DNA from 4 places in the Microcystis sp. M165S2 genome. Region 4 is predicted to be linked to each of the others. Evidence: predicted binding sites of a transcription regulator. Region 4 holds the regulator's gene; each other region holds the start of a gene.
What was found. Region 4 encodes NtcA, which controls nitrogen genes in cyanobacteria. Its sites were predicted from a motif close to TTTGTANCNNNNGNTACAAA; they were not measured.

Region 1 (11,342 bases), on a different contig from region 4:
GGTGGGCGGTTTGGGGGGACGAGCGGTGGAAAGGGTAAAACTGGGGGTATTAATTAACCCGGACAGTTCCGATTCTAGATCATCATCATCTTCAAAGAGAGCTTGGGTGCGGCGTTTGTTTTTGCCGGCAGTTTTGGCGGTTTTGGCCGCTTTTTTCTCTTCTTCCTCTTCTTCTTCCCAGCTTGATTTTTTGGCCATGCGAGGGGGCATGGTGGGTCGTTTGAGTTTTTTCAGCCCGTCTGCTCCGAGCAATCCGGTATCTGTATCGATTTCTGTGCCATCAGCACCAGATTTCTTGGTGGTATCGGTTTCTTCCCCGCCGGTAGCCGAGATTTTAGCGGGTAAACCGGGGCGAACTGGGCGCTTCAATTCCACCGTCTCCCGCACTTCTCTAGCTGGTTCGGCCGGTTTCGGGCTTTTTCCGTCGGGTTTGCGGTTGAGGGTCGGTTTTTCTGGTTTAGCCAAGCCTAGCCTGCGCTCAGGACTAGGGGCATTTTCGCTCTCGCCGCGCTCGCGTTTTTCTCCCCTGGGCCTGTCGTTACTGCCAGGAGCATTTTTAGAGCGGGGTTCTGGCCGGCCCGAGGCAGTTTCAGGGCGTGGTTTCGGGGTGAGGGAAGGTCGATTAGGTGGGGCGGTTAAGGTGGGGGCTGCTTCTGACACTAGCGGGGTTTCGGTCGGGGTTTCTTTAACACTGGGGCTATGAGATAGCATCTCTGCAGCAGTGGCGGGAGTTTTTTCGGCTGCTCCGTCGCGCCCTGGGGGAGCAACGAGGGGTTTAACCGGGGGACGGGGGGGACTGATTAAAGTCGGTTTGGCCGAGGAACCGGCTTGACCGGGATAGCTTTCCCCTTCTTCGCCGGTTTCGGGGCGGTTGTGTTTATGCAGGGCTAAAATCTTTTGTTTTTTTTCTTCGGCAGGACTAGCCGATTCTCGCTGACCCGTGCTATTTTTACTGGTACTCGAAACAACTCCCTTCGCAGCGATTGCTTTGATGCGTTGGGCATCCTCTTCGCTGATCGTGCTACTGTGGCTCTTGTACTCGATGTTCAACTGGTCACAGATGTCCAAAATGTCTTTGTTGTCTAGATTCAATTCTTTTGATAAATCGTAAATTCTGACTTTCGTGTTACTCATCCATTATCCCCCGGCTAAAGTGTTAGTGATCCTATAATTTGGCTGATTTTTTGATCCTGTCAGGACTGTCCCATTTCCATGCTAACGATTTTGTGGCTATGATCGTCAATTTTAATCCTGATTTGGACGACCTTGCCAGGCAGGCCCGAGTCGCTCTTGCAAGGATTCATAGAGCGTTTCGGGAATATTGGCTTTTAGGGCGCGTCCGAGACGATTTTTTTGTCGGGCTAGTTGCAGGCAGTTGGGTTGTGGACACATATAGGCTGATCTTCCCATGCCTTGATCTAATTGTATCTGTCCGGACGGGTGTAGTCGGACAATTCGCCAAAAGGATTCTTTCGGGGCGAAGAGACGGCAGCTAATACAGCGTCGATAATTGACGAAGGTGTTCATTCTCGGTCTAAATCCTGGGATTCTGGGTCTGTTTCAGCGGGTTTTACCTCTTGTTCGCCTTTATAGAGGGCTATATCCTTAATATCGATTTTCCAGCCCGTCAGACGGGCGGCTAGACGCACGTTCTGCCCTTCTTTGCCAATCGCTAAACTCAATTGATCCTGTGCCACCAGTACCAGTGCTTGTCTTTCTTCGGCATTAGTGAACAAAACTTGGTCGATACGGGCTGGACTAAGGGCATTGGCAATGTAGGTGGCGGGGTCTGGAGACCAACGAATCACATCGATTTTTTCGCCCCGCAATTCGTTAACCACAGCTTGAATCCGCGAACCTCTAGCCCCAATACAAGCACCAACCGGATCCACGTCTCTCTCTAAGGTATCGACGGCGATTTTTGTCCGCGAACCAACGTGACGGGAGGGGGGATTTGCTTCCCGGGCGACGGCCACAATACGAACGATTTCCTCCTCGATTTCGGGAACTTCGTTGGCGAACAGATATACTACCAAACCCGCCGCCGCTCTGGAAACGATTAATTGCGGGCCGCGGTGAGAACCTTCCAGGACTTTTTTGAGCAGAACTTTAAAGGTGGCGTTAGCGCGATAGTTATCGTTGGGCAGTTGTTCCCGTTTGGGTAGTTCTGCTTCCACTTCCGGTTGACCGTAGGTGCTTTGTACCATGACAATAGCAGCCTGTCTTTCAAAACGGACGACCCGGGCCTGTAAAACGGTTCCTTCCAGATCTTGGAACTCCTCTTGAATCATTTTGCGTTGGTTATCCCGCAGTTTTTGCAGTAAAACCTGTTTAGTTTGAATCGCCGCCATGCGACCAAATTCTTTTTGGTCGGGGGTGACATCAAGAACTACTTCATCCCCTAACTGGGCCTCATCGGCCACTTCTTGCACTTCTTTGAGACCGATGTGATGGTCGGCATTGGTCACTTCTTCGACAATAGTTTTAGTAGAAAGGATGCGAAAGCCTTCTTCTTCTACATCTAATTCCACATCAAAGTTATTGAAATAATCTTCATGGAATTGAGCAGCTTTTTCTAAACTTTGGGCGCGTCGATAACGTTCATAACCCTTGAGAAGTGCTTCACGCAAGGATTCTTGTACGGCATTTTTGGGCAGATTATGTCGTTGGCTAATTTCTTCGAGCATTATTTTTAAACCAGGCAAATTAACAGTAGCCATAATTATTTTTTCTCCTTACTTTTGAGTTATTAGTTTTTTAGCCGTCAGCCTTGTATCAGTTATCAGTTATCAGTTATCAGTTATCAGTTATCAGTTATCAGTTATCAGATGTAAGTTTTAAGTTAATCAGTTAGTTAGTTATTTATCTTCATCCTTATCCCTGTTTACTGATTACTGTTTACTGATTACTGATTATTGCGCTGCTCATCTAAACGGACGCTGATGACGGTAGTGCGATCGATGCTCAGGGAGCGACCTTTTTGGTTAAGATAAATAGATTGCTCATCTCTACCTTGCAGTTTTCCGCGCCATTCTTTCGGTTTTCCTTGGCTATCCTGGCCGGTAACGATGACGGGAAAACCTTTAAAAGACTGAAATTCGCGCTCACTGCTCAGTTGTCGAGAAATGCCGGGGCTAGATATTTCTAAAACGTAGGCCTCTGGTAAGATTTCTTGACTGTCGAGGGCGGTTTCTAAGGCCCGACTCATCTGCTCACAGTCCTCTAAACCAGTATCTCCCCCCAGATTGCGAATATCGACGCGCAGGACGGGAGGCCTTTTATTGGTTTGAAAAACGATATCGACCACTTCTAGCCCCAAGTTTTCAGCGATAGGGGTGGCTAGGTGCAGCAGGTCGGGGATGAGCGGATGGGTCATGATTTGGACAATAAAAAAAGCGGGCGAAACCCACTTCCCTAAACTGTTAGTGATTGGGATAGGCAGTTGTTAGACCACCTAGCTGAATACAATATAGCAAAAAACCGTCATCACTATTTGCCCCCGGGGTCGTGCCTGGGGGAAAACAGAACAGTGGTCACGATCGAGTCGATCTGTCACAATGAATACAGGGTAACTAGATATAGAGTCAATTATGGATCAAAAATCTCCACTCACCGTAGTTAGAGCCAAGTCAGCTAAGAATCGTGGTAATCGACCAGTATGGAAAGGGATTGTCACCACTTGGATGATTGTGCAAACCTTTGGCCAGGTCACTCCTGCTTGGAGTCAAAAAAACCAAAATACCCTCACCTACGGTGAATTGTTAGAGAAAATCGAGCAAGGCAAGGTAAAAAAGGTCGAAATCAATCCTTCTTTGCAGCAGGCAGCAGTTACCCTCGTCGGTCAAACGGACAAGGATCCCCCGAAAGAAGTCAATTTATTTGACCAAAATCCCGAATTAATCAAGAAACTCGATGCTAAAAAAATCGAGTACGGCATTCTCCCCAGCACTGACAATTCGGCCTTGATCAATGTTCTCACTAACCTGTTAGTGATTATTGTTGTCTTGGGATTATTGGTGTTTATTATCCGTCGTTCTGCCAATGCTTCCGGTCAAGCGATGAACTTTGGTAAATCAAGGGCGCGGTTTCAGATGGAGGCGAAAACCGACACACAATTTAATGATGTGGCGGGTGTGGATGAGGCCAAGGAAGATTTACAGGAAGTGGTGACATTCCTCAAACAACCGGAAAAATTTACGGCTATTGGTGCGAAAATCCCCAAGGGAGTCCTGTTAATCGGGCCCCCGGGGACGGGAAAAACTTTACTGGCTAAAGCGATCGCGGGAGAGGCGGGAGTACCTTTTTTCAGCATCTCCGGGTCGGAATTTGTGGAGATGTTTGTCGGGGTTGGTGCGTCGCGAGTGCGAGATCTGTTCCGAAAAGCCCAGGAAAATGCCCCTTGTTTGGTTTTTATCGATGAAATTGATGCCGTTGGTCGTCAAAGAGGGATCGGTTATGGGGGAGGTAATGATGAACGGGAACAAACCCTGAACCAATTATTGACGGAAATGGACGGTTTTGAGGGAAATACTGGCATTATCGTCATTGCCGCCACCAACCGCCCCGATGTTTTGGATTCGGCCCTCTTGCGTCCGGGTCGTTTTGATCGACAGGTGGTGGTGGATTATCCAGATTGTAAGGGACGTTTGGCCATTTTGGAGGTTCATTCTCGCGATAAAAAGGTGGCTGCTGATGTGGCTCTGGAGGCGATCGCCCGTCGCACCCCCGGTTTTACTGGGGCAGATTTGGCTAATATGCTCAACGAAGCGGCGATTTTTACCGCTAGAAGACGGAAAGAGGCGATTACCATGGCGGAAGTCAACGATGCGATCGATCGGATTGTGGCCGGTATGGAAGGGCGCGCTTTAGTTGATAGTAAAGCCAAGCGTTTGATCGCCTATCATGAAGTTGGTCATGCGATTGTTGGTACTCTCTGTCCCGGCCACGATCAGGTGGAAAAAGTCACCCTGATTCCCCGGGGTCAAGCGCAGGGGTTAACTTGGTTCACTCCCGATGAAGAACAGGGTTTAACCAGTCGTTCCCAGTTATTAGCCCGAATTGCGGGATTATTAGGGGGAAGGGTAGCGGAGGAATGTGTCTTCGGTGAGGATGAAGTGACCACCGGGGCCGGCAATGATATTGAAAAAATTACCTATCTGGCCCGACAGATGGTAACGCGTCTGGGAATGTCGGAATTGGGATTGATTGCTCTAGAGGAGGAGGGCAATTCCTATCTCGGTGGTGCTGGTGCTGGTTATCATCCCGACCATTCTTTCGCGATGATGGCGAAAATTGATGCACAAGTACGGGAACTTGTCAAGCAATGCCACGATTTAGCAACAAAACTTATCCTTGACAATCGTGTGGCGCTCGATCGCTTGGTGGATATACTGATTGAACAGGAAACCATTGACGGCGACGAATTCCGGCGTTTATTGACGGAATTTCAGCAACAAGCGGATCGGTCAATGGTGACTACGGTTTAATTTTGTTTTCGTCTCCTCGCTTTGAGGAAGTGCTTAGGGTTGGCTGAATAAATCTAAAAACCTTGCTGGGTAAGACTTTTAGACTTTTAGTCAATCAAAAAGTGCCATTTCTTGGAGGGATCGGGGGGAAAATTCAGGGACTTTTTCCCTGAAAATTAGGTAATTGGCCACCTCAAAACTGGTAAAACCCTACACCCTACACCCTACACCCTACACCCCACCCCCACGAAAAACTTTTTGCCGCAAACCCTAGCTAGGAGACGATTTCAGCAGACAATCTGCTAATCAGTCGGACAAAGCCAGAATTAACGACTAACATTGTGAGCGGGAATTTTATTAATGGAATGACCGTTATGATTGCCTTTGGTGGGGGCAATAATATTAGCTTCTAAAGCTGAAGTCATCTCGGCCAACATTTCTAAATTGAAACGATAGCCGACGTTGCGGACGGTTTGAATTAGATTAGGTTGCCTGGGATCGGTTTCGATTTTTTTCCGCAGAGAGAGAACATGAGTATCGATTGTCCGGGGATTATCAATTTCCTCGGGCCAAGCGCGACGCAGTAAATCGGCTCTTGATAGGGGTGTTCCCTCCGCTTGGGCTAAAACGTAGAGTAGGCTAAATTCTTGGGGCGTTAATTCGATATACTCCCCGCGAAATTGTACCCGTCGTTGGGCTAAATCTATTTTTAATTGCCCATAATCCAAGTGTAGGGGAGCAGCCCTACTGCCTAAACGACGAGTTAACACTTCTACCCTAGCCATAAATTCTTGCATCCCGAAGGGCTTTCTCAGGTAGTCGTCGGCCCCCGCTTTTAAACCATTGACCACATCTTTTTCGCCATTACGGGCCGAGAGAATCAGTATTAAAGACTGTTTTTGTTGATCAAGCCAACGGCAGAGTTCGATTCCATCCCCGTCCGGCAAGTCGGAATCGATAATTGCTAAGGTTGGTTGACGATGAAGGAAAGCTTGACGCGCACTTTGCAGGGTTGCCGATTGATTAACCAAATAACCGGCCTGTTGCAGATGCCAAGCTAATAGCGATCGCAAGTGCGGGTTGCCCTCAACAATAGAAATATGGATCGATACCACTTGAGTTTCTGCCCCATTACTGCACAGATTGACACATTGTCAGGGTATCAGAATTAATGTCAAGATGTTGTAACAATCGTAACATTCGTCAGCCGTCAGGAGTCAGGAGTCAGCTTTGAATCAGTTATCAGTTATCAGATGTGAGTTTTCAGTTCACTGATTACTGATTACTGTTTACTGGTTACTGAAAAAAAGCTCCCCACTCCCCACTTCATAATTTGTAATTCATACGTCCCCGAAAATGTCTTGACTATCGAACCCTATTCAAGGTATTCTATGCAATGATGTCAGAGGGTGGTGGAATCCAGGTTTGAATTGGCGGATACTTTAGACGTTCATAATCTGAGATTTATTAAACTTCTGAAATCGTAGAGTGAGCAAGGAATCCAGTTCTTTTTTATGTTTCAGATGGACATCATTCAGACATTCATAAATAGCTGAAGAAAAGTCGGAAAAGTTTTCATAATATTTACCATATAAACATATAAACATTTCTTTTTGACCAATTTCCCCAGCCTTTCAATTAAACTTAGATTAGGCGAATAAGACGGCAGATAGAGTAGCTCTATTGACAAAGAAAGAGCCAATTCTTCAACAACTTTGCATTTCTGATAGCGGTCAATATCTAGGGGTTGCGGCAAAAAGTTTTTCGGTGGGGGTTGGGGGTTGGGGGATGGGGGATGGGTTTTACCGATTTTCAGGTGGTCAACTACCTAATTTTCAGGGAAAAAGTCCCTGAATTTTCCCCCCGACCACTGCAAGGGCTGGGACTTTTTGAGGGGAAAAAAGTCTAAAAGTCTTATACAACAAGGTTTTTAGATTTATTCAGCAAACCCTAATTATGACTCTTAAACTCTATTATTGTCTTTGAGTAAAAAATGCAAGTTATAGCCGTGCAAAGTATATTACTGCCACAGCAGGTAATGTCGCCTAAAACTTGGCTGCTTTTCAGCCTCAGATTTCTTATTGGGACTTAGACAAAAAAAACTCGTTTACTTTTCGGTAAACGAGTTTACTTTCCATGATACCATTAATAGTCCTTTGAGTTATTTGGCAACTGCTACCGCCGCTTTGACGGTCTGAGGCTGGGGCTGCAGGTCGCGCAAACTTGGGAAAAGGAAGTGGTTTTCCTCCACATATTGCGCTCCAAACAGTCCTTTTTCAGCCCAGAAATAGCGATCGGTTGTATGCTCGTTACGCTTAACAATCAATAAAGCTGGTGGGCTAATGCCTATAGCTTGAATGTACTTGCGCGCCGCAGTTACAGGTTTATCTTCGCCACTTTCAATACTATACTGGGGTATGAGTTCAAGTATCTTACGTCCTTCTTGACGACGGCGACTCTTACGTTTCCGTTTTCTGGCCAACCCAATTACCTCCTGTTTTGGCTAATCGCTGTAATGGTAATGATAGTTACAAAAGCCGTAGCGATTATATCCCTTCTAGACCAAGAAATCAAGTGTCCCTCACAAACTTAATTACAGACAAGTTTGACTAGAAGCTAGACTGAGACTAGGTTTAAGTTTTTCTGACGAAAACACTGCCCCAAATCCCGATACAAAACTTATTATTCTTAAACTTTTTTTAATATATACCGTGATCCACCCCTAAAATAGTGAGCAAACCCTTGTCCTAATTGCTTTTTGCTGGCTGCCCTCGACCCAAGAGGATGGTCATTCTCTCCTATCTACACTGGGAAACAAAACTCGCAACCCTAGCTGTATCTAGGTTTTCTGATTTTTTACTTTTTACTTTCTTGGTATGCCCTTCTCCTCCCCCTCCCGGACTCCCCTGAGTGATGATTTTATTGCCCTCTGTCAGGCACAGATGGAACTTTTGCGAGAGCAAATGGAAACGGACAGAAGTGCGGTTTATTTAAATGAACCTTTATCGAGTAATTTAATCCCAGTCGTTGTTTATCCGCCTTTTAACCCCCCTTCTCCCCAAAAAAAGCGGCTTTCCTTACAACCAGGGCAACCGGCGGCAGACTTGTTAACTGCGGTTAAGTTAGAAGATTTATCCCACCTCTGGAGTAATCAGGAGACCGTCAGCGGTCATCGCTTGTTTTTACCCTTAATGTATGAAGAGGGCATGATCGGATTATTGGTGGCAACCAGAGAAAAACGACCTTGGCAAAGTTGGGAATTAACCCGGATGGAAAAAATCACCCAAACCCTCGCTTTAGCCTGTGTACTCGATCGCCAATTGGGAGAAGAACGTTATTATCGACAATGGCAAAGTCAGCGCCTCGATACCTTTCTCCATCAAATCCGCAATCCCCTCACCGCTTTAAAAACCTTTGGTAAACTTCTGCTCAAAAGGCTTTTAGCCGAAGAAGGTAACGATCCCGCCATTACTGGTATCCTGAGGGAAAGCGATCGAGTTCGGGACTTAATCGCCGAATTTGAGGCACAAATCCACCAAGAAAGCGAAAATTACCCCACTGTCGATATTCCTCTCCTGCAAGCGCAATCTTCCCCCACCGCCTTTCTCTTGCCTGCTGACAGCAGCCAACTAACTCCGATCGATCTCCATGATATTCTCGATCCGCTGCTCCTTTCGGCCCAAGCGGTAGCCAAAGAGAGAAATCTCCGTCTAGAAACGATTCACGGGGAAGACATACCACTTATTAGCGCCAATATCCCCGGTTTGCGGGAAGTATTCAGCAATTTAATTGATAATGCCCTCAAATATACTCCTGCTGGCGGAAAAGTCACCGTCGAGGTGCAGAATGTTAAGAATAGTGTAGAAATTGTTTTTAAAGACACGGGTTATGGTATAGCGAGGAGCGATCAAGAAAGAATTTTTCAACGTCACTACCGGGGAGTGCAAGCAGGGGGAGATATACCGGGTACAGGATTGGGTTTAGCGATCGCCAAAGAATTAATTACCAGCATGGGGGGGAGGATTGAATTTATCAGTCCCAATCCCGAGCAAACAAGTTCCCTCTACCCCGGCACGGTTTTTCGGGTTCATATACCAGTTATAGCCGATGATAACCTCAGTATAGAGGGATGATCTGGTGGTCAATTCTGCCTATTTTCTCGCTCGGGAGATTCCCGGGGCGATCGGTTAAAATATATGGAAAATATCAGTGTCAATGGTAACTTGGCTGTGAACCAAAGAATTAACTAATTATGCCGACTATCGAACAATTAGAACCCGCTAATAAGGCCGATGTGGTAGTATATATGCCCTACTATGCCAAGGACAAACATAGTATCCTGCCCTATGCGATCGCTTTGTATCAAGGAGGAGCTTTAGAAGGTCGTCGTCGCATAGAAAACAGTCAAGGGATTCCCTTTGTGGCATCTTGGTATGTATCAAAATTGCCCTCGGAATTGACCCGTTGTCGTTTACAATTTGAAGGACAGGCCGACCTAAGCTATGAGATGACGATTATTAACGCCGAGTTGATCGAATATCTCATCGATGCGATTAAAATCTTTAAGCAGCTAGGTTCAGCCGACTTTTCGCAGGGATTTTATCGGAAACTGCTGCGATTTGAAGAATAAAAGTCGGGATTTTACGGGTTAAAAGGAGCAAATCGTGGCGAAATCAGCCAAATCTATACTCATATCTTCCCTAGAACCCCTCAGTGGTAAATCGGGAACTATCGTCGGTTTAGCACATCTCTTGCGGCAAAAAGGACTAGAGATAAGTTACGGCAAACCAGTGGGCAATTGTCCGGGATACGTCGATGGGCAATTGGTCGATGAGGATGTAGAATTTATCCGGCAATTACTAGAATTATCCCCCGAACAGCTGTGTTTACCCGTGATCTATACAGATGTGGATTCCGTTGCTAAACGTCTGCAAGGTGCAGATAAACAGGACTACGGTAATATTCTTGCTGGCTATCTCGATCGGGTTAACAGTGATATTACCCTCCTCGAAGGGCCGGGGACTCTCTGGGAAGGGAGTATTTTTCAGTTATCGATGGGGGAGATGGCCAAAATTCTCCAGACTCCGATCCTATTGGTGGCCCGCTATAGTTCTCCCCTAATTGCCGAGAGTCTGCTGAAAGCAAGAGAGGAATTAAATAATCAGCTGCTGGGGGTAGTAATTAGCGATATCCCGGCCGATGATTGGGAGGAAGTACAATCTCTCCTTAAACCCTATCTGGTAAGCCAAGGTGTGGAAGTTTTAGGACTGTTACCCGCTAGTAAACTGCTGCGTAGTATTAGTGTTCGGGAAATTGTCCATCTTTTAGAGGCCAAAGTATTATGTCGGCCCGATCGTTTGGATTGGATGGTAGAAAGTTTAGCGATCGGGGCAATGAATGTCAACGCCGCTTTAGAATATTTTCGCAAGGGGGAAAATATGGCCGTGATTACGGGTGGCGATCGCACAGACCTACAGTTAGCTGCCCTAGAAACTTCCACCACCTGTTTAATCTTAACTGGTTCTATCTCTCCAGATCCCCTGATTTTGGGCCGGGCTGAGGATTTAGAAGTACCGATTCTCTCGGTAAATTTAGATACTCTCACCACCGTGGAAATCGTCGATCAGGCCTTCGGGAAGATTCGCTTACAGGAACAGGTAAAAGTCGCTTGTATTCGACAATTAATGGAGGAATATTTCCAGATCGATCGCCTGTTAGAAAAGTTAGCAATAGGGGCGTAATTTCTCCCCGGCTGCCGAGAATTTCATTGGAAACCCCTTCATGAGTCTATCCTCCTCCCCTGTGTCCCCTCCGGTCAAAGAAAATGACTGGAGCTTATTATTAAGATTACTTCCCTACGCGAAAAAGCAAAAAGCC
Region 2 (5,586 bases), on a different contig from region 4:
ATTGACCGAAGATAAACCCAGCTAAATTATCGAGAATTCCTGCTAATTTTAATTGATTTAACAGGCGATCTATTTCATAAATATCTTCACCAATATCTTCTAAAAATAGGATAGCACTGGTAAAATCTGGTAGATAGGGAGAACCTGCGATCGAGGCTAAGGTGGTTAAATTACCACCGATTAATTTACCTTTTGCTTGACCTTTAGTAATAGTTTGAATCCGATTTTTTACCTGCATTAAACGATTGGCATCATCGGGATCGGGAATATTTCTAAAAGTCAACTTTTCCCCAGAAAATAAAACCTGTCGAAAGCTTTCAGTTTGAGCGGTGCGCCAACTAGAAAAGCCATTGGGAGCATGGAAAGTAACTAAACCAGTTTTGGCATAAATAGCTAATAATAAAGAAGTTATATCACTAAAACCACAGATAATTTTCGGATTACGGCGAATTAAATCGTAGTCAAGATAAGGTAATAAACGAGCGCTTCCCCAACCGCCGCGAATTGGTAAAATTAATGCAATATTATCATCGGCAAAAAATTGATTTATATCCGAGGCTCGCTCGCTATCTTTACCAGCTAAATAACCATAACGCTCTAAAGCGTATTTACCAACTTTTGGGACTAATTTTAGGGCTTTAACTGCTTCGATAACTATATTTAAATCATCTTCTTTAAAAGTTGCCCCCGCTGGACTAATAATACCCACTCCGTCCCCCGGTTGTAGATGTGGCGGTTTAATTAGAGGAAAATTATTACTAACAACTTTTCTAGGAATTAGGGAAAAACTAACAGCAGTTATGGCAGTAGTAGTGAGAAATTGACGGCGCTTCATCCTGATAGTTTTTAGAAAAATTGCAAGGGAAAGAGGACAATTAATGCCCAAAACTGATATTTTTGTTTTCCTTCTAATGGGTTTAGTCGATTTTCTATTCCCTCAACTTTTCCCGTTAACACCGCTTGGCCTACCTTTAAATCCCTCACATCTTTTTGTAAAGAATCGATTTTTCCCTCAATCCGCATCAAGATAGTTTCTAGGGAATAAGTAACCGTTTCCTGAGATTGATTCATTTGTTCAAGACCTTTTAGTTAATTGTTGCCCTAGAAAAGCAATTATGCTTCCGATTTTGCCATATCGCGAATGATATCGCCGCGAGTGATAATACCAATTACTTTGTGGGTTTCTTCCTCAATCACCGGTAAACGACGCACATGACGATCATACATTAACGAGGCCGCTTCTTTCAAAGGGCGATCGGCTGTGATACTAATAGGTTTATCGGTCATTACTTCCCCCACGGTTTGACCGAGAGCTTTATGGAGTAATTTCTCGTGACGGCTAGGATTTTGTAGATAGATAACGCTATCGAGGAGCAGAATGTAAGGAGGAGCTTCTACTCCCGTTTCCTGCCACATAAGGTCAGTTTCGGAGATAACCCCAATCAGTCGTATATTGTCATCCACCACGGGTAAACCACTAAACCGCTTTTCGGCCAAAATCTTCACTGCTTCAGACAGAGAAGTGTTAGCGGTGACGGTGATGGGATTGGGAGTCATGATATCGGCAACTGTTTTTGTCATCTTAGCGACCTGCGATAATAATGCTTTCTGTCTCCATCTTATCATTAGGGTAATCAGTCACCGCTTAATTATGAATATTCTTCAATCTTCGGCTGAGAAAATGGTATAACATAAAAAGGAAATAGGATATTAATTTAGTTAGTTGACAAGGAAAAAGAAAAATGATCGCTCAACCTCAATACCCAGAAAGAATGACCCCGGAAGAGTATCTAGAATGGGAAGCTACACAGGAATGTCGCCATGAATACATTGATGGGGAAATTATCGCCATGACTGGGGGTAGTCTGCCTCATAATGATATTACCTTGAATTTTTACACTGCTTTAAGACTTCATCTCCGTCCGCGAGGCTGTCGAGTGAATGTATCTGATGCGAAAGTACAAGCTAATAATAGTCGTTATTTTTATCCCGATTTGGTGATTAGTTGCGATTTTAGGGATAGAGAATCTCGTAATTTTATTCAACATCCACAAGTGATTATTGAAGTGCTTTCCCCCAGCACAGGAAACTATGATCGCACTAAAAAGTTACAATATTATCGTCAGATTGCTAGTTTACAAGAATACGTTTTAGTCGATCCCGAATCGATCAGTGTTGAGGTTTATCGTCGCGGTGAAGATAAAATTTGGTTTTACTGCGCTTATAGTCAAGGGGAAGAAATTATTCTATCTAGTCTCGATTTTCACTGTGCGATCGAGTTAATCTATGAAGGGATAAGTTTCGATTAAAGAAAGTTTACAAACAGGTCAAACATTCCTAAACTTAAAATAAATACGTCCCGATTGTTTCGATAAATTCTATGTTACCGCCCCTATTAGTCCTTGATCCCTTGTTAGAAAACTGGTTACGAGAAGATCTCGGTAGAGGCGATCGCACCACCCAAGCAATTTTCTTCGGTCATGCTAAAATCGGTCAAGCTAGTTGGATTGCCAAAGAAGCGGGAGTTATTGCCGGTTTACCCGTAGCTGAACGCGTTTTTCAACTGCTTAACCCCACTATTCACTTTACCCCCACCGTTGCTGAGGGGGAATTCTGCTCTAAGTCTAAAGTTATTGCCGAGATAGGAGGTTCCCTCGATGCGCTGTTAATTGGGGAAAGAGTCGCTTTAAATCTTGCCATGCGCTTGAGTGGAATTGCTAGTGCCACTCGTCAGTATGTGGAGAAAATTGCCGATTTACCGACAAGATTGGTGGATACTCGCAAAACTACCCCCGGATTGCGAATTTTAGAAAAATATGCCTCCAGTATCGGTGGTGCGATTAACCATCGTTTGGGGTTAGATGATGCAATTATGATTAAAGATAATCATATTCAAGCAGCAGGCAGCATTGAGGAAGCAGTGCGTCGTGTACGGCAAAATATGCCCTATCCTCTCACAATTGAGGTAGAAACCAGCCAATTAGAAGAAGTGAATCAGGCCCTGCAGCAGGAGGTAGAGAGCATTATGTTAGATAATATGGATTTAGAGATGATGCAAACTGCTGTGGAGATGATCCGCAATTTTAATAGTAAAACCAAAATAGAAGCATCGGGAAATATTACCCTCGATCGCATTCGCAACGTTGCCGAAACAGGAGTAGATTATATTTCCACTAGCGCCCCGATTACCCGTTCTACTTGGTTAGATATTAGTATGAGAATTGATTAAAAAGCTATATCAGTTATCAGTGGGAAGTGGGGAAGTGGGGAAGTGGGGAAGTGGGGAAGTGGGGAAGTGGGGAAGTGGAGCATTTGGCTGAAATTTCCCTAAACCCCCAAAACCCCCAAAACCCTATCACCCTATCTCCTGACTCCTATCTCCTGACTCCTGACTCCTATCTATTCTAACCTCGATCGCATCGCCAATATTTAGGTGTAATTGCTTTTGAGCGCTACCACTATTGACGGCAATTTCTAACCCCCCGTGACTACCGATAAAAGCGACTATTTCTCCGGAAGAAACATCACTGTAGGTGTTTTTTGCGGGGATAATTTTTGGCCCCAACTGTACTGACCAATTTTTTCCCTCTAGGAGATAATCGGGAATATTACTGATTAAATTGCCGAAAATGTCGATATATTGGATTTGACCGCTAATTTTATCTTCCTCGATTTGCGGAACAGCGATCGCTAATTGTTGCAAGCTATCGGGATCAATAATCTCACCTAACATTTCTAGGGGTACTCCCCGGGACAAATAAGCGGCCACAGGAGCAAAAATATCGCGACCATGAAAAGTAGTGCTAGGGTTAGGGGTGCGCCAATAGGAAGAATTATCGAGATTAACGGCAGATATAGCGGGAGATTGACTTAAAATGCCACTAAATAAACCATTATCTGGCCCGACTAAATAACCACCGGCAAAACGAATCCCTACCCCGCGTCTTTTGCTTCCCACCCCCGGATCTATAACTGCCAGATGAATAGTGCCTTGGGGAAAGTATTGATAGGCATTTAGGAGGACAAAACGACCAGCGTAGAGGTCTTGGGGCGAAATTTGATGATTCAGATCGATCGTGCGAGCATGGGGGGCAATTCCCGCAATTACTCCCTTGATAATGCCCACATAACCGTCCTGTAGTCCAAAATCGCTAGTAAGGGTTATCAGTGCCTGTTCCGTCATTGACTTGTCACTATGGTTGCCAACAGCTTTAATAAATCTTAACGCTAAATTCAGTAGCTAAAGATACAGTTTACCAAGGAGAATGTTATGATTTAGATATAAGGTAAGTTAAGTCGCTCAAAAGTCTGTCCATCATGAACAAAAATCGTCAGCAAGTCCTAACACAGGCCACCGTCGCTCATAGAGAAACACTCCGCAGAAATTTACAACACCGACTGGAAGTAGCTAGAGCGCAGGGAAATGAAGCTTTAGTACGTCAATTGGAAGCAGAGGCGGCCTATTTGCACCTTCGTTAGATTTAATCGGTGTTTAGTCATAGTCTAGTTGTCGGTTTCTGGTGATCGGTATGCCGATCACTTTTTTTTGGGCGAATTTTTTTTTTTTAAATTGCCGATATCTCCACTGGCAATCCTTAAAATAGAAGGAACAGCAGTTTAGAGATCAAATAATTATGGCTTTTTTTCGGCAATATATCGCCCCGCTCCTGACTATCTTAGTGTTTTTAGTTGCTCTGGTTGCCACTGGCATCCGGATTTTTTTACCGGCAGATTTAGCGGCACCCGCTCCGATCGAGCCATCCCTGGGCATAATTTTCTCTTATCCTTGGCATGGCTAACCTTCCCGAAGATTATCGGCTGCGACTGGGAAAAACGAGCGATCGCTATCTACTAATTAATTTTCTCACCCGCACCTATCAAGAATTTTTTCCCGAACAAAAAAACCTCTCCCATCTAGCTGATACAGTCAGACAGTTTTTTTGCCTCGATACTCCCCTGTGGATCGTCGAAGGACAACAAACGGCGATCGCTTGTCTCTGGATGGGGAGCGCCGTCGATCAGGTGACAGGCGATCGCTATGGTCATATTTTTCTAATTTACGTCGATCCCCAGCATCGTCGCCAGGGTATCGCCACCGCACTAATCGATCGAGCTAAGGATTGGGCAAAAAGTCGCGGACAAACCCGCATCGGTTTACAAGTCTTCATCAATAACGACAATGCTCTCAATCTCTACCAAAATCTCGGCTTTCAAACTCGCTCTTTGCTGATGTTGAAAAATATTTAAAAACTGTCAGGAGATAGGAGTTAGGAGACAGTCTCGATGAAAAAATTTTCACCCCCACAGATGAAAGAGGTTTCCTTCCCTACACCCCACACCCCACACCCTACACCCTGTTTCAAGTCAGGAGACAGGAGATTGTTTTTATTTATTCTTCCCACACCCCACTTCCCCAACCCCAGACATACCTATAGAGATGGCACTGTCAGCATTAATTATTCCTGATCGAGCCACAAAGGGTAAAATTGGGGAAACACTGCAATACACTGGCAGTCATCGAAAATTTTGGGTCTGAAACCCCGTCGTAGAACGACGGCTTTACCGTTAAATACTAGCGCATTTACC
Region 3 (11,342 bases), on a different contig from region 4:
CCTGTTTTCACGCCATGGGCAAAACTATTCGCTGGTGTGGCGAAATCGGCAACGGACAAGCGGTTAAACTCTGTAATCAAGTCTTGGGGGCGGTTCACATGGTGGCGCTGTGTGAGGCTCTAAAAATGGCAAAAATTCAAGGATTAGACCCCAATTTAGTCATAGAAGTCTGTAAAACGGGGGCGGCGGGTTCTTGGGCTTTAGAAAATTTGGGACCAAAAATCCTCGCCCAAGATTTACAGCCGGCTTTTATGATTGAACATATCTTAAAAGATTTGCGATTAGTCAAAGAAACTGCCCAGACAGCCGGGGAAATTCTGCCTGGGACAGATTTAGCGGAAACCCTATTTAAAGCAGTAGCGGAATTGGACGAAGGCAAGGGAATTAAACAGGGAACCCAAGCGATGATTCGCGCCTACGATTAAGCCTTTTGTTGACGATAAATATCATCGGTACGGGCAGCCATGATAAAGTCATTTTGATGTAATCCGCCCACGTCATGGGTCCACCAAGAAACGGTAACTTTACCCCATTCTGTCAATAAAGCGGGGTGATGGCCTTCTTTTTCCGCTGCTTCTCCCACGGCATTAGTAAAGGCGATTGCCCCTTGAAAATTGGCAAATTTATAGAGTTTTTGCAGACGGGGAATACCCTCGTATTCTAAGAGATTCCAATCGGGAATTTTAGCCTTTAAAGCGGTAATTTCTTCGGCAGTGATAGGAAAAGAACCCGATTGATAAGGTTGACATTTTTGTTGAGCAAGTTCGGTCATAGGGGTATCAATCCAGATTTTTTACCTTTATTATAGAGGAAAATCCCCCAGAGAAATTTTCTATTCTTCCTCTGACTCTGGAGAACTTCCCCAAGGAGTAGAAGATTCGGCAGCTTTCGGGAAAGAAAAAGATTTTTTCGGAGGAGAAGGCAATAATTCCAATTGTCGATTACCAGTTTTATAGCTAGTTTGATTTTTATGCTCTCCCCGTCGTCGTTGGGAGGTTTTTTCCTCCGTGGTATTTTCGGCTATCACTTCATACAAAATCGCCCGTTTATCCTCTTGTTGACCTTTTCTTAAAACCCGTCCTAAACGCTGAATATATTCCCGGGTGGAACCGGTTCCCGATAAAATAATCGCGATGCGCGCTTCCGGCACATCAACCCCTTCATTAAGAACATGGGAAGTCACCAGAATTTTGTATTCTCCCTGACGAAAACGGGTCAGGATTTCATGGCGTTCTTTCACGGGAGTTTGATGGGTTATGGCAGGTATTAAAAAGCTCTCGGAAATGCGGTAAACTGTGGCATTATCGTTGGTAAAAATTAAAATTCGTTCCGGATGGTGTTCACAGATTAACTCGGCTAAAACCCGCAATTTTCCCTGGGTTCCGGAGGATATTTCCTTCGACTCCCGGTGGGCCAACATGGCCCGGCGCCCTTCGCTACTTCTGGCACTAATCATGACAAAATTTTGCCAACCATCTAAACCAGACAAACTGAGATTATTTTTTCTTAAAAAATCATTGCGAATTTTAATTGCTTCTTGATATTTTTCCTGTTCTTTGGCAGATAGTTTCACTTTAATTTGAATTATTTCATGATCGGCTAGGGCTTTTCCTGACAAGTCTTGGGGACTTTTTTGATAAACAATTGCACCAATAAGATAATCTAAATCTTGATGACTACCATCACCGCGATCCGGTGTTGCTGTTAAGCCTAAACGATAGGGTGCGATCGAATCTTCCGCTATTTTCCGAAAGAAATCCGATGGTAAATGATGACATTCATCAAAAATCAAAAAAGCGTAACGATTGCCAAGAGTTTCTGAATAAATTGCCGCACTTTGATAGGTGGCGATTAAAATAGCACTATTATCCTTAGAACCTCCCCCTAATAATCCCACCTCGGCATCGGGAAAAGCCGCCAACATCTGGGCATACCACTGGTGCATTAAATCAATAGTCGGCACGATAATTAAGGTACTCCGGGGAGTCGATTGTAGAGCTAATTGGGCAAGATAGGTTTTGCCGGCAGCGGTGGGAAGGACAATGACACCCCTTCTCTGGGATTTTTTCCAAGCGATTAACGCTTCCGTTTGGTGGGGGTAGGGTTCCCGTTCAAAACTGGCAATTAATTCTAAATTGTTGAAAGCTTTTGCTTCATCTTGGAAGTTAATGCCCTCCTCCTGTAGAGTTTCCACCAGAGGACGATAATGAAGTGCCAAAATGCGAAATCTTTCAATACGATCATCCCAAGTGGCAAAATCTAGCCATTTTTTCCCTTTTGGTGGTGGATGGAGAATTAAGGTTCCTCGCTCATATTTGAGGGTGGGTAAGCGCATTTTTCAGTAAACAGTAAACAGTAAACAGTAAACAGTGAACAGTATAAGTGAACTGAAAACTTACATCTGATAACTGATAACTGATTCAAGGCTGACGGCTGCAATATAGCTTATCGCTAGATCATATTTATCGGGCTAAAAAAAAAGAGTGTGAATTAACACACTCTCAGCATATCGAAACAGCCAAAGTTTGGCAATAGATTAAATCTTTTCGGTTAGCTTAGTCAGAACGCGATTGGAACGTTCCACAAAAGCTTGCATTCCCTCGGCATCAAATCCCTTTTGAGCGATTAAAGCTAAATCATAAACGTGCTGACAGAGCATTTTCGCTAATTGTGCCGATGGAGATTCGCCGCTACCGGTAACAATACTTCCCTGACTAATCTGGACAATTTGTTGAATTAGGGGATGATTAGTATTAATCATCAGAATATGTTCTTCGGGGAAAGCCATGGCTTTTTGTTGCATCATTGCCGTCATTTCCTGTAAGCGTCGCATTGCTTCTGGAAGTAAGACAATTGCCGGGGGAGTACCTTGGGGATCATCGGATTTCAAGGCTTCAGTTTTGATATTGATGCGAGAATTATCGAGGGCTTTGGCGAAGATTTCTTTGATCAATTCAGCCCGGGTTTTATTACTAGCGGGATCGATAATTTCACTAGCTTGATCCTGTTCGAGCAGCGTCGAGTCTAATTCAGAATCAACCCGGGTGAATTTCACATCAGAGTATTCTCTTTCTAGGAAAGGAATAAAGTAATTAGTATCGATGAAAGAATCAAAGAAAAGGATTTCTAAACCTTGATTTTTGTAGAGTTCAACGTAGGTGGATTGGCTACGAGGATCGGTACAGTAAAAAACTCGATTTTCGTGGCGTTCTTTATGGCGTTCTAGGTAGGCTTTGAGAGTAGTATAACCTTCCTGTTCGATCGCTTCTAGGGGAGTTTTCGCCGTTGCTTCTTGCCAGGCATCACCTTCGGCGGTTTGCACTTCCACTTGTACCGCAGTTTCTTCGGGTTTGTAGGTAGTGCGATAGATTAAAATATCTTCTACCTGTTGTTTAAATTTATCCTCTTTCAAGGAACCAAATTTAATAAAAGTTCCCACATCTACCCAACAACGAATATATTCTTTTGCGTCTTCGTTATAGAGCGATTTGAGGCGATCAGCAATTTTTTTGGCAATAAAATCGGCAATACGGCGAACGGTGCGATCTTTGGTTAAAGCACTTCGAGACACATTTAAAGGAATATCTGGACTATCGATAACTCCTCGCAAGGGCATCAGGAAATCGGGAATAATTTCTTCGCAATGCTCGCTGACAAAAACCTGATTACAGAATAACTTTAACTGTCCTTTTGAGACATCCACATCCGGTCTGAGTTTGGGAAAATAAAGAATGCCATTGAGCAAGAAAGGATAATCGGTATTCAGATGTACCCAGAGTAAAGGTTCTTCTTGGAAAGGATAGAGATAACGATAGAATTCTAGGTAGTCTTCTTTAGTCAGATTTTGAGAAGATTCTTTCCATAAAGCCCGTTGTTGATTAATCACTTCCCCATCAATTTTAATGGGAACGGGCATAAAATCTGAGTAGGTTTTGACTAACTGGCGAATGCGGGCAGGTTCTAAATATTCCCCTTCCTCATCCATTAAAGTTAGGGTGATAGTCGTGCCGATTTGGCTGCGGGAAGAATCGGTTAGTTCAAACTCTGGAGAACCATCACAAGACCAATGGACAGGGGTAGCACCTTCTTGATAGGAAAGAGTATCAATTTCTACCTTTTTAGCCACCATAAAAGCCGAATAAAAACCTAGTCCAAAATGACCGATTAAATCCTTGGCTGATTTTTGGTATTTAGTGATAAATTCTTCCGCACTGGAAAAGGCAACCTGGTTAATATATTTCTTGATTTCTTCCCCCGTCATCCCGATACCATTATCGGTAATTGATAGAGTACGATTTTCTTTATCGATGGCGAGATTAATTTCTGGTTCGGGGACTTCTCCTCTTGCTTCTCCTGCTAAAGAAGCCATTTTTAATTTCGAGATAGCATCCACACTATTAGATATCAATTCCCGCAGAAAAATTTCATGGTCAGTGTAGAGAGATTTTTTGATAATAGGGAAGATATTCTCGGTATGAATCGTGATATTACCTTTTTCTAGTACCGTCATACGTTCAATCACTAAGGGCTTGACTATTCTAACTTTTTTATTTTGCTCGATGATGGCACTATTGATCACAGAGCGATTGCCCAACTTCTTCTAGGGGGATAACCGTACCGATAAACGGATTCGAGAACTCGATCGCAAAAATCAGGGATAATTGCCGGATTATCGGGGTTATTTAGCACTTTTTGACTTTAGCAATCCGATTGAAGCGGAATTGCAGTAGCTCTACTGTTCAATTTGCAGATATCCCTCAATCACAATATCGGGATTGAGATAATTAACCGTGACATTTTCTAACTGTAAAGCTTGGCTCATTAACTGGAAACCTAAATCACCCACGGCAGTAGGTGCCTTGATTCCCCCGATGATTTTGGGCGCAATAAAAGCGATAATTTTTTGTACCATGCCCTCAGCGATCGCCGCTGCACTTAAACCGCCACCGCACTCCCACAAAACCTGACAAAATCCCCTCTGATAAAGATTTTCCATCACTAAAGTGGGTGTCACCTCGGTTAGTTCGATCACTTCCACGCCTTTTGTTAATAATTGTTGCTTAAGCTTGACATTAGAATCAATTTGTGTGTAGACAAGCGTGGGAAATTGACTGGTATCCCAAAGATGGGCGGAGGAGGGTAAATCGAGCGATCGAGTCATGACCACGCGCAGGGGATTATGATCGGAGAGGCCGTGAGTGGTTAGGTGAGGATTATCTTGACGGACAGTGCTACCGCCGACGATAATCGCATCACAGGCCGATCGCAATTGATGGACTATTTGGCGAGAAGCAGGGCTAGTAATCCAAGTGCTATGACCAGTAGTAGCGGCAATTTTGCCATCGAGAGTCATGGCATATTTGAGGATACCGAAGGGTTTTTTAGCGGTAATGCGATGGATAAAACCCTGATTGAGTTGAAGACATTCGGACTCCTCCACTCCCACCAGCGTCTCGATGCCTGCCGATTCTAATCTTTGAATACCTTTCCCCGCCACCAGGGGATTAGGATCGATCATCCCCACCACCACTTTTTTAATGCCCGCTCGCATAATTGCCTCGCTACAGGGGGGAGTACGTCCATGGTGGTTACAGGGTTCAAGATTGACGTATAAAGTGGCACCACGAGCTTTTTCTGCTGCCTGTCTCAGGGCGAAAACTTCTGCATGGGGTTGTCCGGCCTCCGGGTGAAAACCTTCGCCGATAATTGTCCCCTCTTGAACGATCACAGAACCCACCAAGGGATTAGGAGAAGTCCGTCCCAAGCCTTGTCTAGCAAGGGTTAGACATCTTTGCATCATTGTGCGATCGAATTCCGTTGCCTGGGCCATGGTTGATTTCTCCAAAGGAGGGGAGACTTTTCAGTGATCAGTAAACAGTAAAAACTGATCAGTGGGGAGCTTTTTTCAGTGATCAGTAAACAGTAAAAAGTAATCAGTGAACTGATAACTCGCATCTGATAACTAAATTCTTGATCACTTCTCCACCACTATTATTTTAAAATGAAATGTATCAACGAATACAGAAATCTCAGATCAAAAAAACAAAGATCGAAAAACATTGACTACTCACACCTCAAGATAAATCCCTAGGTGTTTGGTCTTCTGAAATGATTGACCCCTGTTCCTAGGATTTAGCGGTGGAAAGGACATAATTGCTCGGTAATTATTCTCAAAAGTAATGAATCGACCTACTAACTCAACAAAGTCAACGAATTAACGATGAAACGAATTGCTCGAAAATCTGGGGAACTTGTCGGTTTATTACCGAAAATTAACCCTGTCTGGTTAGCCTGTGTTCCTTTGTCCGCGATTATTTTTGTGGTTTGGAACACAGCCGTACAAGCCCAAGAGGCGAAACCCTTAACCCCCGAAGATGTCCAAAACGCCCTCAATACAATCTGGGTTTTAATTGCCTCCATCCTCGTGATCTTTATGAACGCAGGTTTTGCGATGCTAGAAACGGGTTTCTGTCGCCAGAAAAACGCCGTTAACGTTCTCGCCAAAAACCTGATCGTTTTCGCCCTCTCCACCATATCATTTTGGGCGATCGGTTTCTCGCTGATGTTTGGGTCTGTCAGTAACGAATTTTTCGGTACAGGAGGTTGGTTCCTTAGCAGTAGCGATCCTGCCACCTACGTCATGCCTGCCTCTTTGCCCACCTCGGTGTTCTTCCTGTTCCAAGTCGCTTTCGCGGGAACGGCAGCCACCATTGTATCTGGGGCAGTGGCAGAACGGATTAAATTCGTCGATTTCCTAGTTTTTAGCTTAATTATTGTCGGTATCATGTACCCGATCACTGGTCACTGGGTTTGGGGTGGCGGTTGGTTAGCCGACCTTGGTTTTAAAGACTTCGCCGGTTCGACGGTGGTTCACTCGGTGGGTGGTTGGTCTGCTTTAACTGGGGCTGCAATTCTCGGCCCGAGAATGGGTAAATACATCAACGGTCGCACCAGTGCCTTACCCGGCCATAACATGAGTATTGCGACCCTAGGTTGTTTAATTCTCTGGATTGGCTGGTTTGGTTTTAACCCCGGTTCTACTTTAGCGGTTAATGAAACTGTACCCTATATCGCTGTCACCACTAACCTCGCCGGGGCCGCGGGTGGCATTGCCGCTACCCTTACCGCTTGGTTCAAAGATGGTAAACCCGACCTTTCGATGATTATTAACGGTATTCTGGCCGGTTTAGTAGCCGTTACTGCCGGTTGTGATGGTGTATCCTATTGGTCGGCGGCAATCATCGGTTTAATCGCCGGCGTAGTCGTGGTTTACTCGGTGGGTTTCTTCGATAACCTGAAAATTGATGACCCGGTGGGTGCGACTTCCGTTCACCTCGTCTGTGGTGTGTTTGGAACTTTAGCCGTCGGTATCTTCAACAAAGATGCCGGTTTAATCACCGGTCAATTCCAACTGTTGATTAACCAAATTATCGGGATTGTGGCAGTAGGGGCATTTACCCTGATTGTTAGTGGTATTGTTTGGACAATCCTCAAGGCTACCCTCGGTATTCGTGTTACTCCCGAAGAAGAATTGGAAGGTCTGGATATAGGCGAACACGGCATGGAAGCCTATAGCGGTTTCGTCAAGGAGTCCGATATCGTCGCTGGTAGCTATTATGCTTCCAGTGTTGACATGGAAACGCCTAGCACTCGTTAGGTTAAACCTTGTAAAGATAGATTAACTTATCCCCGACAAAGTTAAAGAGAAAAAGAAGAAGGCCTCGCCCCGATGCGATCGGTGGCTATAATTGCCTTCTAAACCTTTTCTCTTTCGGTTTTTGTCTCTTTCCGGACAGAAAAAATTAATCTTGCTACTAGGCAGCAACCGTCAATGAAAAAGATCGTAGGAATAACCGTACTTTTGCTGGGACTGGGATTCAATGGCGGAGTTGCCCCAGTTTTTGCGGAAACCATCACCGCCGCTCCCCCCAATCCGATTAGTGCTGGGGATACAGCTTGGATGCTGATCTCCTCGGCTTTAGTTTTATTAATGACCCCCGGACTGGCCTTTTTTTATGGGGGTTTAGTACGTTCCCGTAACGTCCTCAACACCATGATGATGAGTTTGGTGGCCATGGGCGTCATCGGGGTAACTTGGGTGCTTTGGGGTTATAGTCTCGCTTTCGATGTCACCCCGGGTAAAAGTGGTTTTGGCGAGGGAATTGAAGCTTTTATCGGGGGACTAGATTGGATTTTTCTTAACGGTGTCACTGCGGCCACACCTGACAATATCGGTTATGCACCCACCGTTCCCCATCAAGTATTTATGGTCTATCAGATGATGTTTGCGATCATCACCCCGGCTTTAATTTCGGGTGCGATCGTGGAACGGGTCAACTTTAAAGCCTATTTTTGGTTTTTACTGCTTTGGTCCACCTTTATCTATTCTCCCCTAGCTCACTGGGTTTGGGGTAAGGGTTGGTTGGCAGCCACTGGGGCGCTGGATTTCGCCGGTGGAACCGTTGTTCACATTAGTTCCGGGATTTCCGCACTGGTGGCCGCCTGGATGATCGGTCCGCGGCGTAGTTTTGGTGTCCAAGCCTATGCACCCCATAATGTGCCTTTTGTTCTCCTAGGTATCGGTTTACTCTGGTTCGGTTGGTTTGGTTTTAATGGTGGTAGCGCGCTTTCCTCTAGTTCCCTAGCCACGACAGCTTTTGTTAATACCACGATCGCCGCTTCGGCCGGTGGTTTGACATGGATGCTTATAGAATGGATTTTACGGGGTAAACCGACGGCGATCGGTATTGCTAGTGGATTTTTAGGGGGATTAGTGGGTATTACTCCCGCTGCCGGCTATGTGCTGCCGATCGGGGCGATTCTCATTGGTTCGATCACTGCCCTTAGCTGTTTTTTTGCGGTTAGTCTGCGGGCAAAATTGCGCTTTGATGATTCTTTGGATACCTATCCCGTCCATGGTGTGGGTGGAACGGTAGGGGCAATCCTTACGGGGGTTTTTGCGACTAAATCGGTTAATTCTTCGGGTAATGACGGTTTACTATTTGGCAACCCAGGCTTAGTCTGGACGCAATTTGTTGGCGTTGCTGCTACTTATATCTTTGCTGCCGTGGGTACTTTTGTCATCCTGAAAGTTCTCAGTTTATTCATGGATCTGCGGGTTAAACCGAATACGGAAGCAGAAGGGTTAGATGTGCCTCAACACGGAGAGGAAGCCTACGGACAGGAATTCGAGTTTGGTAACAGCCTTTCCTACCAAGAAAATCCTGGTGCCACAAATCCGCAAGAAAATTATTAGCGATTCCAATCAGCTATCAGTCCAGCTAACAGAAATGAAATTTCGTCTCTGTGAAACTGGGCTAAAAAATTCCGTTTTTGGTCGTCTTGTCTCTGTCACTGGGGATTGTGATCCTGTCCGTCGCTGGCAAAGAATGCTCGATCGTTATTGTCCAGAGATTCTCCAAGACCCAAAAACTCTCCGCCAAGGCCGCATGAGTAGCGATCGCTAGGGAGGATCAAGTTTTATCTAGATGGGCAAAACAGCAAAAAATTAGCGATTCTTACTGACAAGAATCAAGAAATTTGTAAGCCAGCTAACTCAGCAATTGTGTAGGTGGGTCTGCCTTTAACTTCCTCGTAAATTCTGCCGATATATTCTCCTAGTATTCCGATGCTAATTAGCTGTACAGAACCCAGAAAAAATATAGCGATCATAATCGTGGCAAAACCAGTGATCGGTGAGTTGGGCTGCTGTAAACGCCAATACAATACTAACAGAGCCATAATCAAAGATATCAGGGCAGAAAATAATCCTAGATAGGTAGCAAAACGTAAGGGGACACGAGAAAAAGATACTAGGCTATTAATAGCTAAAGATAATGATTTGCTAAAGGTATATTTTACTTCCCCGGCAAAGCGCGCATCCCGCTCAAATTTAACCGCAGTTTGTGGAAAGCCAATCCAAGCGCGCAACCCACGAATATAACGATTTCTTTCTGGGAGAGAATTTAATAGATCTACTACCTGACGATCCATTAAACAAAAGTCTCCTGTATCGGTGGGAATATCCACATCGGCTAGTCTTTTAAGCAAACGATAAAAGAGATAGGCCGTCAGTTTTTTAAACCAACTTTCTTGTTTTCTTTTGGTTCTTTGGGCATAAACTACTTGATACCCCTCTTGCCATTTTTCAATCATTTGGGGAATTAATTCGGGCGGATCTTGCAGGTCGGCATCCAAAACAATAATTACTTGTCCTCGGCAAAAATTAAGTCCAGCTGTCACCGCCGCTTGATGACCAAAATTGCGGGCGAAACTGATATAACACACTCGAAAATCAGCTTTGTGCAGTTCTCGCAGCAGTTTTAAGGAACTATCTTTACTACCATCATTTACTAGGATTAATTCTACCTCCCCATCTAAATTATTCATGATGGCACTCACCCGGCGATATAGTTCGGCAATAGTTTCTTCCTCGTTATAGATGGGGACAATCAGGGAATATTTTAGCATTTGCATAATAATATTTGATCGGTAATTGATTGAAAAATCTCACTCCTAACTGGGAGAATTATGCTGTCAATATCTTTACTTATTGAAGAAAATCCTCGATCGCCTGTCCCGTCTCTTCCGGTGCTTCTTCCGGTAAAAAATGACCACTGGCGATCGCCTGTCCAGTGACTTGATTAGCTCGCTGCTGCCAAAGAGCGATCACATCGTATTGACGTGCAATGAAACCTTTTTCTCCCCAAAGAACCAAGAGGGGGGAGGAAATTTTCCGGCCTAAATCCTGACGATCATGCTCTAAATCGATGGTAGCGGCGGCCCGATAATCGGCACAGGTGGCGGTTATTGTCCTCAAATCTCGAAAACAACGCTGATATTCCCCCAAAGCTTCCTCTGTAAAAGCGCTAAAATCTCGCCCCCAACTTTGCAAGCAATGTTGCAGATAATAATCGGGATTAGCGGCGATCAGGGTTTCAGGAAAAGGGGAAGGCTGAATCAAGAAAAACCAATGATAGTAGGCAGTAGCAAAAGTTTGATTGTTAGCCTCGTACATCGCCAGCGTTGGGGCTATATCGAGTAAAACGAGTTTTTTGACCTTTTCGGGAAAATCAAGGGCGAGACGGTGGGAAACTCGCGCCCCTCGATCGTGGCCGATCAGATAAAACTCCTGATAACCCAATTTTTCCATCAGCAATACCTGATCGAGGGCCATGACTCGCTTGCAATAATTGCTAGAATCCTCTAGGGGTAAGGGTTTATCGCTATCCCCGTAGCCGCGCAGATCCGTGGCGATAACCGTAAAATTGGCCCCTAATCGGGGGGCAATTTTATGCCACATTTGATGGGTTTGGGGATAACCATGGAGCAAAAGCAGCGGA
Region 4 (3,646 bases):
TTAAATCTTGCTGATATTTACGAAGGAATTGATTTTAATCTCAACTCCTAACTTTAGCTATCTTTTAAGAAGACGTACTAAAAACAATTTTACCATCTTTTACCGCTACTAAACGCAAAGTTAAAGGTCCAGATGTATTCGTTTTACTAGCAGCAATTGCCTCAAGTGTCTCAATAGAATTACCCGACTTTTTGACTTGACCAATAAAGTTAACTACCGTAGTTAATAACCCATCTTCCACTTGAATTGACCCTAAAACTCCCGCACTTCTAGCGCGAAATTGAGCCGAAGCTAAAAGTAAATCTAAGCGCTTTTGTAGGTCTTCTTCTGTCATATTTTGGGGATCGATAGAAACGGCAGCGATTACCTGTTTCTCCTCAAAAACTCTTTGATTGGGAACCACATCAGCAAAGACACGAATCTCGCTTTCTCCTAAGACATAATTACCTGCTGAAAGGATTCTCACCACATATTCTTTACCGTCCTGTAATTGTTGACTTAACTGTTCTACCTGTGCTTTTGTGATCTTAACTAAACGCTGGTCAAAATTAGGCTGATTCGGTTGGGTAGCACGGATAGCATTCATATTCGCTTCTCGCAATAACTTATCGATAACGGTGACAATAGCTTGGGGATCAACAATACGAAAAGCTCCAAAAGATAACACCTGTCCCCGGAAAATAGCGATTTGTTTTTCCCGCAATTCTTGATAGGTTTGATAGTATTGTTCTAAAACTTCCACTTCCCGCTTAAGAAAAGCCATTTGGGTTTCTAAATCTTTTAATTTTCCCTCACGCTGTTCCAAAGCCAAATTTTTATCCACAATCGAGCGATCGAGTTCTCCAATACGTTGATCCCGGCGATCAATTTCTAGCTGTAGGGTTTTTTGTTGAGTCTCTAACTGTTGAAGTCGCGCTTGTCTAGCTGTTAATAACTTTTGTTGATTAGCCAACTCTTTATCTCTAACTTGAACGGTGGTTTGTAGTTGATTTATCTGACTAGAAAGAATTGATTTTTGTTGGAACAATTGATCCCGTTGACTGGTTAACTGTGCCTTTTGATTAGTTAAAATGACTCGTTCATTGTTTAAATTAGCCACTTCCTTACGAAACTTTTCCAACTGTCCCGAAACTAATCGCAAACGTTGACGAGAAGCTTGATAATTTTTGTTAAGAACCTCTAGACGTTTCTGCACAGCTATCTGTTCACTTTTAGCCGTTTTTAAAGCCTTTTCCACCTGATTTTTCTGTTCGGTGGTTTTTCTCACCTGTCTTTCCAAATCCTTAATAGCGGCACGACGTTCATTTAAAAGACGATCCAGTTCAAAAACCCCTTGACGCAGGGATTTACTAGAAGCAAACAAGACAATTAAAGTCGAACCGGCGATCAAAATTCCCGTTACAATCGTCATCAAAGTTGCGGTTTGTTTCGGACGCAGATTAAATAAACGCATCCTTTTCTTACCGATACGGCTCCCTATGCGATCGCCAATAGCCGCTATCAGACCACCTAAAACCACGATGGCCAAAACTAAAATATAAGCGCTAGTCATCCAGAATTTAAGTAAATTGTTGACTGAGAGCGACGGGATTATGGACGGTGATTTTCTTCTTGTAAATTGAGACCATTTCCTGATCCCGCAGCTCTCCCAATAAACGGGTGACAGTGACGCGGGTAGAACCGATCGCTTCGGCGATCGCTTGGTGAGACAATTTTAGGTCAACCCGGATACCATCGGTGGTGGGAACCCCAAAATCACGACAGAGAATTAATAAAAAACTGACCAAACGTGAACCCATATCCCGGTGAGCCAAGGTTTCGATCATCATTTCCGTTTGCAGAATCCGCGAGGACAAACCCTGCAGCATCAACATTGATAAATCGGGATTATTGCGGAGGGATCTTTCTACCTGATCGATCGGGGCCGAGAGTAATTCTACCGGAGTAAAAGCCACGGCATGATAAAAACGATCCGATCGCTGACCAGTAAGTAAGGATAGCACACCAAAGACGCTATTTTCCCGCAGTAGAGCCACGGTAATTTCTTCTCCCGCTTCATAGACTCGCGATAACTTAACCGCTCCTTTAAGCAAAAAATAGACTCTTTCGGCCGGATCTCCCGGGAAAAAGATCGTTTTGCCACGCTCGAACAATTCCACCACCGGGGGGAAATTGCCGCTGCCGATTCGACGGAACACATCTGCTAGGGGTTTATCTTGTATTAATGATAAGTCCATCTCACATCCAAAAAAGGGGAAAATTGTTTTTATTATGCAACGAGTGTCACCTCTATTAAACATAACCGCTGCCTAAACTGGGAAAAGTTTTGGGCGCTTTTTGCCAGACAATGGGGAAGGGGTGATCATTGCTGCCCCCTTATCTGTATCCCTATTATACCGAATCTCGCTGGGGTCGGCTATTGGGGAGATTTTTGTAAGAGAAACGAGAACTATGTTAGATTTAACGGGAAAAAACGCCCTAGTGACAGGAATTGCCAATAATCGCTCGATCGCTTGGGGAATTGCCCAACAACTCCATCAAGCTGGTGCAAATATCGGTGTCACCTATCTCCCCGACGAAAAAGGCCGCTTTGAGAAAAAAGTGCGAGAATTGGCCGATGAACTTAATCCCGCTTTTTATGTCCCCTGCGATGTCCAAAATGACCAACAGGTAGAAGATACTTTCGCTACAGTGGCGGAAAAATGGGGTAAACTGGATATTTTGATTCACTGTCTCGCTTTTGCCGATAAAGAGGGTTTAACGGGCGATTTTACCGCCATTCCCCGGGAAGCTTTCACTAAATCTCTAGATATTAGCACTTTTTCCCTAACCCGTCTAGCGCGATCGGCTAAACCTTTGATGACGGAAGGGGGAAGTATTATCACTCTTACCTATCTCGGTGGTGTCAAGGTAATTCCTAACTATAATTTAATGGGGGTAGCAAAAGCCGGTTTAGAAATGAGTGTTCGCTATTTAGCCGCGGAATTAGGGGGCCAAAAGATCCGAGTTAACGGTATTTCCGCAGGTCCAATTCGCACCTTAGCATCTTCGGCCGTGGGGGGAATTCTTGATATGATCCATCATGTGGAAGAAATCGCGCCTTTACATCGCACGGTGACACAAATTGAGGTGGGAAATACGGCCGCTTTTTTAGCCAGTGATCTTTCCAGTGGTATTACCGGACAGATTATTTATGTAGATTCCGGTTACGAAATTATGGGAATGTAGTTTTATTCAGTTATTAGTTATTAGTGTCACGAGGTTCTGAAGGGGGATTTTTGACTTCTTTGGGGTTAATTGCGATCGGACTGAAGGTTCGTTTAGTTTTTTAACAATTTATTCCCTATTTTCAAGCAATTTCTCAATTATGCGGTGAGAAATGCGAAAATTAGTCTGTTGTAGTCGGGCTATAGTATCTGAAAGCTCGATTAAGCCTCGGCTTGATGCGTCGTCTAAAATTCCGAGAGTGCCAATAATAGGAATTCCCCGCTCGCTGGCAATTCGCCGACCCAAGCGTTCATCGATAATCAGCAAATCGGCGGGTAAGGTTTGAGCGAGGGTGATAGCGGCCTGTTCTCCGGGGTCGAGAATATTTAGGGTTTCATCAATCGTTTGAACAGCCTCAATGATAAGCCAAGAGGGTGGA

Region 1: the regulator NtcA is predicted to act here: its motif matches at 7,981-8,000, upstream of IM479_RS12385 (DUF3155 domain-containing protein).
Region 2: the regulator NtcA is predicted to act here: its motif matches at 4,234-4,253, upstream of IM479_RS21520 (SAM hydrolase/SAM-dependent halogenase family protein).
Region 3: the regulator NtcA is predicted to act here: its motif matches at 6,006-6,025, upstream of IM479_RS14505 (ammonium transporter).

What each region holds. Positions count from the first base shown of each region.
Region 1 covers NZ_JADBTZ010000241.1:8,653-19,994, forward strand. The annotation lists gene infB (translation initiation factor IF-2) at 1-1,134, opposite strand, end outside; gene IM479_RS12355 (YlxR family protein) at 1,246-1,527, opposite strand; gene nusA (transcription termination factor NusA) at 1,524-2,720, opposite strand; gene rimP (ribosome maturation factor RimP) at 2,906-3,376, opposite strand; gene ftsH (ATP-dependent zinc metalloprotease FtsH) at 3,591-5,486, shown strand; gene IM479_RS12375 (response regulator transcription factor) at 5,792-6,580, opposite strand; partial or broken gene IM479_RS12380 (transposase) at 6,908-7,209, opposite strand; gene IM479_RS12385 (DUF3155 domain-containing protein) at 7,627-7,947, opposite strand; gene IM479_RS12390 (GAF domain-containing sensor histidine kinase) at 8,342-9,598, shown strand; gene ebsA (type IV pilus biogenesis protein EbsA) at 9,718-10,095, shown strand; gene IM479_RS12400 (phosphotransacetylase family protein) at 10,130-11,206, shown strand; gene IM479_RS12405 (ABC transporter ATP-binding protein) at 11,247-11,342, shown strand, end outside.
Region 2 covers NZ_JADBTZ010000438.1:415-6,000, forward strand. The annotation lists gene IM479_RS21495 (S66 peptidase family protein) at 1-835, opposite strand, end outside; gene IM479_RS21500 (polyhydroxyalkanoate biosynthesis repressor PhaR) at 847-1,071, opposite strand; gene IM479_RS21505 (CBS domain-containing protein) at 1,114-1,581, opposite strand; gene IM479_RS21510 (Uma2 family endonuclease) at 1,743-2,309, shown strand; gene nadC (carboxylating nicotinate-nucleotide diphosphorylase) at 2,381-3,229, shown strand; gene IM479_RS21520 (SAM hydrolase/SAM-dependent halogenase family protein) at 3,356-4,183, opposite strand; gene pirA (arginine synthesis PII-interacting regulator PirA) at 4,318-4,479, shown strand; gene IM479_RS21530 (DUF8624 family small hydrophobic protein) at 4,635-4,799, shown strand; gene IM479_RS21535 (GNAT family N-acetyltransferase) at 4,792-5,247, shown strand.
Region 3 covers NZ_JADBTZ010000287.1:4,519-15,860, reverse strand. The annotation lists gene IM479_RS14530 (NAD(P)-dependent oxidoreductase) at 1-425, shown strand, start outside; gene IM479_RS14525 (4a-hydroxytetrahydrobiopterin dehydratase) at 422-772, opposite strand; gene IM479_RS14520 (DEAD/DEAH box helicase) at 833-2,335, opposite strand; gene htpG (molecular chaperone HtpG) at 2,537-4,510, opposite strand; gene ribD (bifunctional diaminohydroxyphosphoribosylaminopyrimidine deaminase/5-amino-6-(5-phosphoribosylamino)uracil reductase RibD) at 4,733-5,830, opposite strand; gene IM479_RS14505 (ammonium transporter) at 6,221-7,657, shown strand; gene IM479_RS14500 (ammonium transporter) at 7,832-9,256, shown strand; gene IM479_RS14495 (hypothetical protein) at 9,228-9,467, shown strand; gene IM479_RS14490 (glycosyltransferase family 2 protein) at 9,532-10,470, opposite strand; gene IM479_RS14485 (alpha/beta fold hydrolase) at 10,550-11,342, opposite strand, start outside.
Region 4 covers NZ_JADBTZ010000332.1:131-3,776, forward strand. The annotation lists partial or broken gene IM479_RS16430 (Uma2 family endonuclease) at 1-51, shown strand, start outside; gene IM479_RS16435 (DUF3084 domain-containing protein) at 65-1,552, opposite strand; gene ntcA (global nitrogen regulator NtcA) at 1,560-2,237, opposite strand; gene fabI (enoyl-ACP reductase FabI) at 2,452-3,228, shown strand; gene IM479_RS16450 (PIN domain-containing protein) at 3,337-3,646, opposite strand, start outside.